2 regions of the Bradyrhizobium sp. 1(2017) genome follow, and region 2 is predicted to be linked to the other one. Evidence: predicted binding sites of a transcription regulator. Region 2 holds the regulator's gene; the other holds the start of a gene.
The links. The regulator PhoB, encoded in region 2, activates phosphate uptake and scavenging genes when phosphate is short. The targets are predictions, from matches to a motif close to TGTCATNNANCTGTCAT.

Region 1 (4,411 bases), 570 kb from region 2:
CCTGACATGATAAATGTTTTCTTAATGGAAAAAGCCCGCGCAACCGCGCTTCCCGCCCCGCCGCCACCGGCGCTTCCAGCGGACGTCCTGCACAACCATGGATAGGGTCGACTGCGTCGTCATCGGAGCCGGCGTGGTCGGGCTCGCGGTGGCTCGAAAGCTCGCGCAGGCCGGGCGCGAGGTCATCGTGCTCGAGGAAGCCGAGGCCATCGGCACCATCACCTCCTCGCGCAACAGCGAGGTGATCCATGCCGGCATCTACTACCGCGCCGGCAGCTGGATGGCGCGCATGTGCGTCGACGGCAAGCACGCGCTCTATCGCTACTGCATCGAGCGCGGCATCCCGCACAAGAATTGCGGCAAGCTCATCGTCGCGACCAGCGCGAAGGAGACCGAGAAGCTGCAATCGATCAAGGCGCATGCCGAGGCCAACGGTGTGCTCGACATGCGGCTGCTTCCGGGCGAGGCCGCACGCGCGCTGGAGCCGGCGCTTGCCTGCGATGCCGCGCTGCTGTCGCCGTCGACCGGGATCATCGACAGCCACGCCTACATGCTTTCGCTGCGCGGCGAAGCCGAAGAGGCAGGCGCGGCGTTCGCTTTCCACACGCCGCTGGTGCGCGCCAAGGCGGAAGCCGGGATTATCGAGATCGAGGCTGGCGGCGAGGCGCCGATGACGCTGCAATGCAGCCTCCTCGTCAACGCCGCGGGGCTCGCGGCAACGCATCTGGCGCGCAACATCGAGGGCATGCCGCTGGATCGCATTCCGCCGGCCTATCTCGCCAAGGGAAACTATTTCAGCTGCAATGCCAGGGCGCCGTTCTCGCGCCTGATCTATCCGGTGCCGGAGCCCGGCGGGCTGGGGGTGCATCTGACGCTGGACATGGCAGGGCAGGCCCGCTTCGGCCCCGACGTCGAGTGGATCGAGACGATCGATTACGAGGTCGATCCATCACGCGCCGAGCGCTTCTACCCGGCGATCCGCAAATACTGGCCGACGCTGCCTGACGGCGCGTTGATGCCGAGCTATTCGGGCATCCGTCCGAAGATCGTGCCGCCGGCAGTGGCCACGCAGGATTTTCTGATGCAGGGCCCGCGCGATCATGGCGTTGCAGGCTTGATCAATTTGTTCGGTATCGAATCGCCGGGACTGACGTCGTCGCTCGCGATCGCCGATCACGTCGCCGAGCTCGCAAAGGTTTGAAGCGTTTTCGAGCGACGTAGATTGTCGGGTCGCATCTAGAAAACGCGTTCACCAAGAATCTACCCCGCGCAAATTAGCTCTGCGCGGGCATACCCTTGCAGCAGGGACGAGCACAAAGACTCTCATCCCTGCGTGAAAGGGTTAGGGTCAACTCTACGCTGTTACGGGGGTACTAGTGGAGCGTGTCGCCAGAGTGCTTCAGACGCTCGATCTGGTCCTTGACCATCAACTTTCGGCGCTTCAACTCAACAATTTGCAGGTCGTCTGTTGAAAGGTGCACGAGAGCTTCGTGCAATTCGTTTTCGAGAAGTTTGTGCTTCCGTTCCAATTCAACAAGATGTGCCTGAATTGTCATTCGAAACCTCCTCGGTAGGGCTGAACCTCAGGATTCGATCCGGACGGCGAAGTCTACATCACCGATTCGTTCTGTCGATGGGTATCCGTCATTGCAGCTTCATTTTTGAAAATTCATATGTAACGAAGCGTGAGTACGGAACCGCTCGGGAAAAATCCATGATATCAATGCGCTTGCGGAGCGCCGCGGCGACCCGCAGAAATATGTTGCGGGAGACCGGCGGACGAGAACCGCAGATCGCTTGCGGTCACGCCGCACAAGGACGATAATTTCCACAGGGCATCCACAGCCCAGATCTCACGCCTACCGGTTTTCGGCCACCGCAGACATGACCAATGAAGACGAGCGTGAGCTCGAAACGGAGCTCACCCGGTTGCAGCAGGAACACCGAGATCTCGATGCGGCGATCGATGCACTGCATCAATCGCCAGCCCCCGACCTATTGCGGTTACAGCGGCTGAAGAAGCGCAAGCTGTTGTTGCGCGATCGCATCGCGTTCATCGAAGACCAGATCACGCCCGACATCATTGCCTGAGCCAAGTCTTTCGCGGCGGCTCGCCACATCCGAATCCGCTTGACTCGAAAAGAACAAAATAGGAACATTCGTGACATCCCGGCGCCCAGAAAAACGCCAGCGGAAGCGCCAACGGGCAACCACCGATACAAGCCAGAAGGACAACGCAGATGTCAGCCACCGCCCTTCTCGACAACAGCCATTATGAACAAGCCTGCGATCAGGCTATCGCGATGTGCGACGGCAATCTGCGCAGCACCATCAAGGCGCTGATCATGGCCAACGAATATCTGGAAGCCGAACTGGAGGAGTTGCAGGCGGCGATATCGGCCGGCTGCATTCCGGAGACCTCGCACAGCAAGATGCGGAGCAAGAGCAGCGCCGCCTGAGCTCTCAAACGCAAATCGCGCTGAGGTTGCCGTTTGACCATGATCCGGAAAGCCGGATCATACCCCCACCCGGAGCAACGCCATGTCCGATGTGACCTATTACGTTGCAATGCCTTTTCTGATCGATGCAGATGGCTCGCCTGTCGCGGGCACCGCCGAGGAGTGCCAGAGCTCGACGGCCGCGTTGCGGCGCGCCGAGATCTTGTCGCGCGGCGCGGGCAACATCGGCGCGGTGGCGTTCAGCCGCAGCGGCGATCCCATGACTGGCGAGTTCGGCGACGCCACGCTGCTGCGCAAATTCGGCAACGTGCCGGACGATCTCGCCACGCTGTAGGTTCAGTCGCCAACCAGCCTGATCCGCGGCTCGTGCCGCCGGTGCGCCTTGCGCACATACATGGCGGCATCGGCCTCCTCCAGGGCGCGACCCGCGTCGGACTGCGCTCCCAGCAGCGCGACGCCGGCGGAGGCGCCCGCCGTCACCCGGTGGTCCCGAAAGGTGAAAGACAAGTCGTCGATGGCCTGCTCGAAGATGGCGGCTTTCGCCTTGGCATCGGTCTCGCTGAGATTCCACAGCAGCAGCGCGAACTCGTCGCCGCCAAGACGGCCGACCACGTCCGAGGCGCGGACCTGCCGCATCAGCGTCGCAGCAATCGCCTTGAGCACCTCGTCGCCGGCGGCATGTCCAAAGGAATCGTTGATCGGCTTCAGCCGATCGACGTCGAGCACGATCAGCGCGCCGCTGGCGCGGTAGCGCTTCATGTAGGCGATGGCGCGGCTGAGCTCGCGCTCGAAACCGCGCCGGTTCGGAATCTCGAGCAGGAAATCGGTGTCGGCGGCCGCCTCGAGTTCCGCGACCCGCCGCTCTGCCGCCTTCAGCTTGCTCCGCAAGCCGCGGATCGTCGCCTTGAGCGTGTCGGTCGCGCCATCGGCCGGCGTACGGCGCTGCCGCGGCCTGGCGGGACGCTTGGGGCCGGCTTCGGGACGCCTGGCGCTGGTCTTCCGGCCCATTTTGGCCTTCGCAGCACGCGCCCTTTTTGGTTTCTTCATGGGCATCCTGCTCAATGAAGGCTTGCGGGGATTCACCAAGACAGGATAGTGCATTCCCTTCTCCTTGCCACCGCCTTGCGAGCCACCGGCCGGAACCGTTAATCTGGCCTATCTTTCTGTTTTCCGAGCACAATTGACGTCATGACCGCGCCGATCGCCATCATCATGGGAAGCCAGTCGGACTGGGACACGATGCGGCATGCCGCCGATACGCTTGCCGCGCTCGGCGTTGCCGCCGACACCCGCATCGTTTCGGCCCACCGCACCCCCGACCGCCTGTTCGCCTTCGCCAAGGGCGCCAAGGCGGCCGGTTACAAGGTCATCATCGCCGGCGCCGGCGGCGCCGCGCATCTGCCAGGCATGGCGGCGGCGCTGACGGAACTGCCGGTGTTCGGCGTGCCCGTCGAATCGAAGACCCTCAAGGGGCTCGATTCGCTGTATTCGATCGTCCAGATGCCCGCAGGCATCCCGGTCGGCACCCTCGCCATCGGCAAGGCCGGCGCCACCAACGCGGCGCTGCTGGCAGCGTCCGTGCTGGCGCTGTCCGACCCCGCGCTGTCGAATCGGCTTGCCGCCTGGCGCAAGGCGCAGACCGAGGCGGTTGCTGAACGTCCGGAGGACAAGGCGTGAGCGACGCCAAGCAGGTGACGCTGAAGCCCGGTGACACCATCGGAATCCTCGGCGGCGGACAACTCGGCCGGATGCTGGCGATGGCCGCGGCGCGGCTCGGGCTGCGCTGCCAGGTGTTCTCGCCCGATCCGGATTCGCCGGCCTTCGACGTGGTCTTGAACGCGACCTGCGCCGAATATGCCGATGTCGAGGCGCTCGAGCTGTTCGCCAATGACGTCGACGTCATCACCTACGAATTCGAGAACGTGCCGGCGGCCGCCGCGATGGTGCTGGAT
Region 2 (4,411 bases):
TGCGGCGCGGCGCTGTTGGTCATGATCATCACTTGGATGTTGAATTTGGACGTTGAGACCTGCCTGGCATGCCTTGCGCAGCGCACCATCGACCGGTCCGGAAAACGAAACGTGCCGCCTTTTAAGGGCGGCACGCGTCACTATCTTATGCCTGGCAAGACGGGTGTCAATGCCGCCCGGAAAGCCTGGCGAAACGCTGAATCCGTAGTCTTGCGGTGCCGATTTTGCGGGGTTTTCACCACGGAACATGTGGAAGCGAGTCGGCGGACTCTTGCGCGGGAGTCACGCCATATTGTAGCGTTTGGCCTGTCAGATACGACATCTCGTGCAGCGGTTCTGATCCCAAGAGTCCTCATGTACCGGCGTAAACGTTCGGGCGTTAGTCACGCGCCCGGCGAGCCTTAAGGGATTCTGGCGGCACGGGTTTTTCAAGGCTTAGGCATTCGCTGTGAGGCCCCAGGATGGCTGGCCTGGCAGCGAGGGAAAGGGTGCAATGACGGTTTTGACCTGGTCCGACGATCGCGTCGAGCAGCTGAAAAAGCTCTGGGAGGCCGGACTTTCGGCCAGCCAGATCGCGGCCGAGCTCGGCAATGTGACCCGCAATGCCGTGATCGGCAAAGTCCACAGGCTCGGCCTGTCCGGCCGCGCCAAGAGTCCGTCGTCTGCCGCGCCCCGGCCGCGCAAGGCGCGCCCGGCGCAGCATATGATGCGAGTGACCCGTCCGATCTCGCGCGGCAACACCGCGCTGGCCCAAGCCTTCGAGGTCGAGGTTGAGGCCGAGCCCGTCACCTACGACAACGTGGTGCCGATGAGCCAGCGGCTGTCGCTGCTGGAATTGAACGAGGCGACCTGCCACTGGCCGGTCGGCGATCCCTCGAGCCCGGACTTCTTCTTCTGCGGCGGCAAGGCGTTGTCCGGCCTGCCCTACTGCGCCCAGCACTCGCGCGTCGCCTATCAGCCGGCCGCCGATCGCCGGCGTGCACCGGCCAAGCCGAGCACGCGGTGAGTTAGAGCAATTCTCTGATCGACAAGACTGCAGCCGTCACACGATGACGGCTCCAACTCCTCGGTGCCATCCCCGCGAACGCGGGGATCCATAACCACAAGGCGCGCAATTGTTGCGCGAGATGGTCACTCCGAGTCTTCGTCAAGCCACGTCCTGTGGTTGTGGGTCCCGGGCTCGCGCAGCGCGCGCCCCGGGACGACAGCTGAGATTGTGGACACAGCTGCCAACCAAAAGCTCGTAAACCTTACGTCTGCTCGGCCTTCGCGAACCGATCATCGAGCGCATAGCCTGCGCCGCGAACGGTGCGGATCGGGTCCTGCTCGCGGCCGAGATTGAGCAGCTTGCGCAGGCGGCCGATGTGGACGTCGACGGTGCGTTCGTCGATGTAGATGTCGCGGCCCCAGACGCTGTCGAGCAGCTGCTCGCGCGAGAACACGCGGCCGGGATGCTCCAGGAAGAACTCAAGCAGGCGATATTCGGTCGGGCCGAGATCGATCGGCCGGCCCGAGCGCGCCACGCGGCGCTTGTCGCGGTCGAGCTCGATGTCGCCATAGGCGAGCACGGTGGCCAGCCGCTCCGGGCTTGCCCGCCGCAGAAGGCCCTTCACGCGCGCCAGCAGCTCCGGCACCGAGAACGGCTTGACGATGTAGTCGTCGGCGCCGGTCGCGAGCCCCCGCACCCGCTCGCTCTCCTCGCCACGCGCGGTGAGCATGATGATAGGAAGCTGCTTGGTCTCGGGACGGGTGCGCAACCGCCGGCACAGCTCGATGCCCGATAGCCCCGGCAGCATCCAGTCGAGCACGATCAGATCGGGGATGTGTTCCTTGAGGCGGGTGTCGGCGTCGTCGCCGCGCATCACCGTCTCCACGTCATAGCCGTCGCCTTCGAGGTTGTAACGCAGAAGCTCGGTGAGAGCTTCCTCGTCTTCAACCACCATAATGCGTGCGCCCATGTGGTCGTCGCTCCTTAAGCAATCAGGTATTCGGGACCGTCGTGGCGAAGGTCGTCATGTCGCCCTTCGGCCGCTTGTCGGTGATCGCCTGCCCCTCGATCATGTAGAACACGGTCTCGGCGATGTTGGTGGCGTGATCGCCGATCCGCTCGATATTCTTGGCGCAGAACATCAGATGGATGCAGAACGAAATGTTGCGCGGATCCTCCATCATGTAGGTGAGGAGCTCGCGGAACAGCGAGGTGCAGATGGCATCGACTTCCTCGTCGCCCTTCCACACCGCCATCGCCGCCGGCAGGTCGTGCGCGGCATAGGCGTCCAGCACCGACTTGACCTGCTGCTGCACGAGATCGGTCATGTGCTCGAGGCCGCGGAACAGTTTCAGCGGATGGAAGTCCGTCTCCAGCGCCGCGACGCGCTTGCCCATGTTCTTGGCGAGGTCGCCGATGCGCTCGAGATCGGTCGCGACGCGCATGGCGCCGACGATCTCGCGCAAATCCACCGCCATCGGCTGGCGCCGGGCGATGGTGAGCACGGCGCGCTCCTCGATGCGCTTCTGCAGCGCATCGAGCTCGGCGTCGATGGTGACGACGCGCTGGCCGAGCGCGACATCGCGGCGGATCAGCGCGTCGACGGAATCGACGATCATGCGCTCGGCGATGCCGCCCATCTCTGCGACCAGGCGGGTGAGCTCCTGGAGGTCGGTGTCGAAGGCCTTTGCGGTATGTTCAGAACCCATGTCCCGTCTCCTCAGCCGAACCGGCCGGTGATGTAATCCTGCGTGCGCCGATCGGTCGGCGACGTGAAGATCTTGCTGGTGTCGTCGAACTCGATCAGCTCGCCCAGATACATGAAGGCGGTCTTGTCGGAGACGCGTGCCGCCTGCTGCATGTTGTGGGTGACGATCGCGATCGTGTAATTCTCGGACAATTCCTGGATCAGCTCCTCGACCTTGGCAGTCGAGATCGGATCGAGCGCCGAGCAGGGCTCGTCGAACAGGATCACCTCGGGCCGCACCGCGACCGTGCGGGCAATGCAGAGGCGCTGTTGCTGGCCGCCGGAGAGCGACAGGCCGGAGGCGTTGAGCTTGTCCTTGACCTCGTTCCACAACGCGCCGCCGCGCAGCGCCTTCTCGACGCGGTCGTCCATCTCCGACTTCGAGATCTTCTCGTAGAGGCGGATGCCGAAGGCGATGTTCTCGTAGATCGTCATCGGGAACGGCGTCGGCTTCTGGAACACCATGCCGACACGGGCGCGCAGCAGATTGAGGTCCAGCTTGGGATCGAGGATGTTGGTCTGGTCGAGCAAAAGCTGGCCGGCGGCGCGCTGGCCCGGATAGAGATCGTACATCCGGTTGAAGATGCGCAGCAGGGTCGACTTGCCGCAGCCCGATGGGCCGATGAAGGCCGTGACGCGGTTGGTGCCGAGCGTCAGATTGATGTTCTTCAGCGCGTGATGCTCGCCGTAATAGAAATTGAGATTGCGCACGGTGACCTTGGCAGGGGCCTCGGGCAGCGGCTGCGAGCCGGGATGAACGGTCGGCGCACTTACGGAAACAGACATTTCACTCATTTTGCGGTCCTCTCGGCGCCAAGGATGCGCGCGCCAATGTTCAAGGCAAGCACGGTCAGGGTAATGAGCAGCGCGCCGCTCCAGGCGAGTTGCTTCCAATATTCGTAGGGGCTCTGCACGAAGTTATTGATGGTGACCGGCAGGTTCGCCATCGTCTTGTTCAGGCCGAGACTGAAGAACTGGTTCGACAGCGCCGTGAACAACAGCGGCGCGGTCTCGCCCGCGACGCGGGCCGTCGCCAGCAGCACGCCGGTGATGAGGCCTGAACGCGCGGCACGATAGGCGATGCGCTTGATCACCAGCGAGCGCGGCAGGCCGAGCGCGGAGGCCGCCTCGCGCAGCGGGTTCGGCACCAGCAGCAGCATGTCTTCGGTGGTGCGCACCACGACCGGGATCACGATCACGGCGAGCGCCAGCGCGCCGGCGATGGCCGAGAAGCCGCGCATCGGCACCACCACGGCGCCATAGATGAACAGGCCGATGATGATCGAGGGCGCCGACAGGAGGATGTCGTTGATGAAGCGGATGACCGAGGTCAGCTTGTCGTTGCGGCCGTACTCGGCAAGATAGGTGCCGGCGAACAGGCCGAGCGGCGCGCCGATGCCGACGCCGATCACGGTCATGATCAGCGAGCCGACGATGGCGTTGAGCAGGCCGCCCTCGTTCGATCCGGGCGGCGGCGTGTTTTCGGTAAAGACCTGGAGGTTGAGCCCGGCCAGGCCGTTGTAGAGCAGCGTGGCCAGGATCAGTGCGAGCCAGGTGACGCCGAAGGCGGCGGCTGCAATGCAGAGCCCGCGAATGACGATGTCCCAGCGGCGGCGGCGTGAATAGATCGGGTTCATGGCTTCACTTCCCGGCCTTGGTTTCCAGGCGCAGCAGCA

Region 1: HAP40_RS32945 (YdcH family protein) is a predicted target of PhoB. The motif match lies at 1,643-1,659, and genes of this name have one in related genera.

What each region holds. Positions count from the first base shown of each region.
Region 1 covers NZ_CP050022.2:6,944,787-6,949,197, forward strand. Annotated here, with positions in the region: gene HAP40_RS32940 (NAD(P)/FAD-dependent oxidoreductase) at 98-1,201, shown strand; gene HAP40_RS32945 (YdcH family protein) at 1,374-1,556, opposite strand; gene HAP40_RS32950 (YdcH family protein) at 1,885-2,091, shown strand; gene HAP40_RS32955 (hypothetical protein) at 2,241-2,459, shown strand; gene HAP40_RS32960 (hypothetical protein) at 2,542-2,793, shown strand; gene HAP40_RS32965 (GGDEF domain-containing protein) at 2,796-3,506, opposite strand; gene purE (5-(carboxyamino)imidazole ribonucleotide mutase) at 3,648-4,136, shown strand; gene HAP40_RS32975 (5-(carboxyamino)imidazole ribonucleotide synthase) at 4,133-4,411, shown strand, end outside.
Region 2 covers NZ_CP050022.2:7,512,729-7,517,139, forward strand. Annotated here, with positions in the region: gene HAP40_RS35620 (aspartate aminotransferase family protein) at 1-23, opposite strand, end outside; gene HAP40_RS35625 (GcrA family cell cycle regulator) at 494-1,006, shown strand; gene phoB (phosphate regulon transcriptional regulator PhoB) at 1,251-1,958, opposite strand; gene phoU (phosphate signaling complex protein PhoU) at 1,981-2,697, opposite strand; gene pstB (phosphate ABC transporter ATP-binding protein PstB) at 2,709-3,530, opposite strand; gene pstA (phosphate ABC transporter permease PstA) at 3,527-4,372, opposite strand; gene pstC (phosphate ABC transporter permease subunit PstC) at 4,377-4,411, opposite strand, start outside.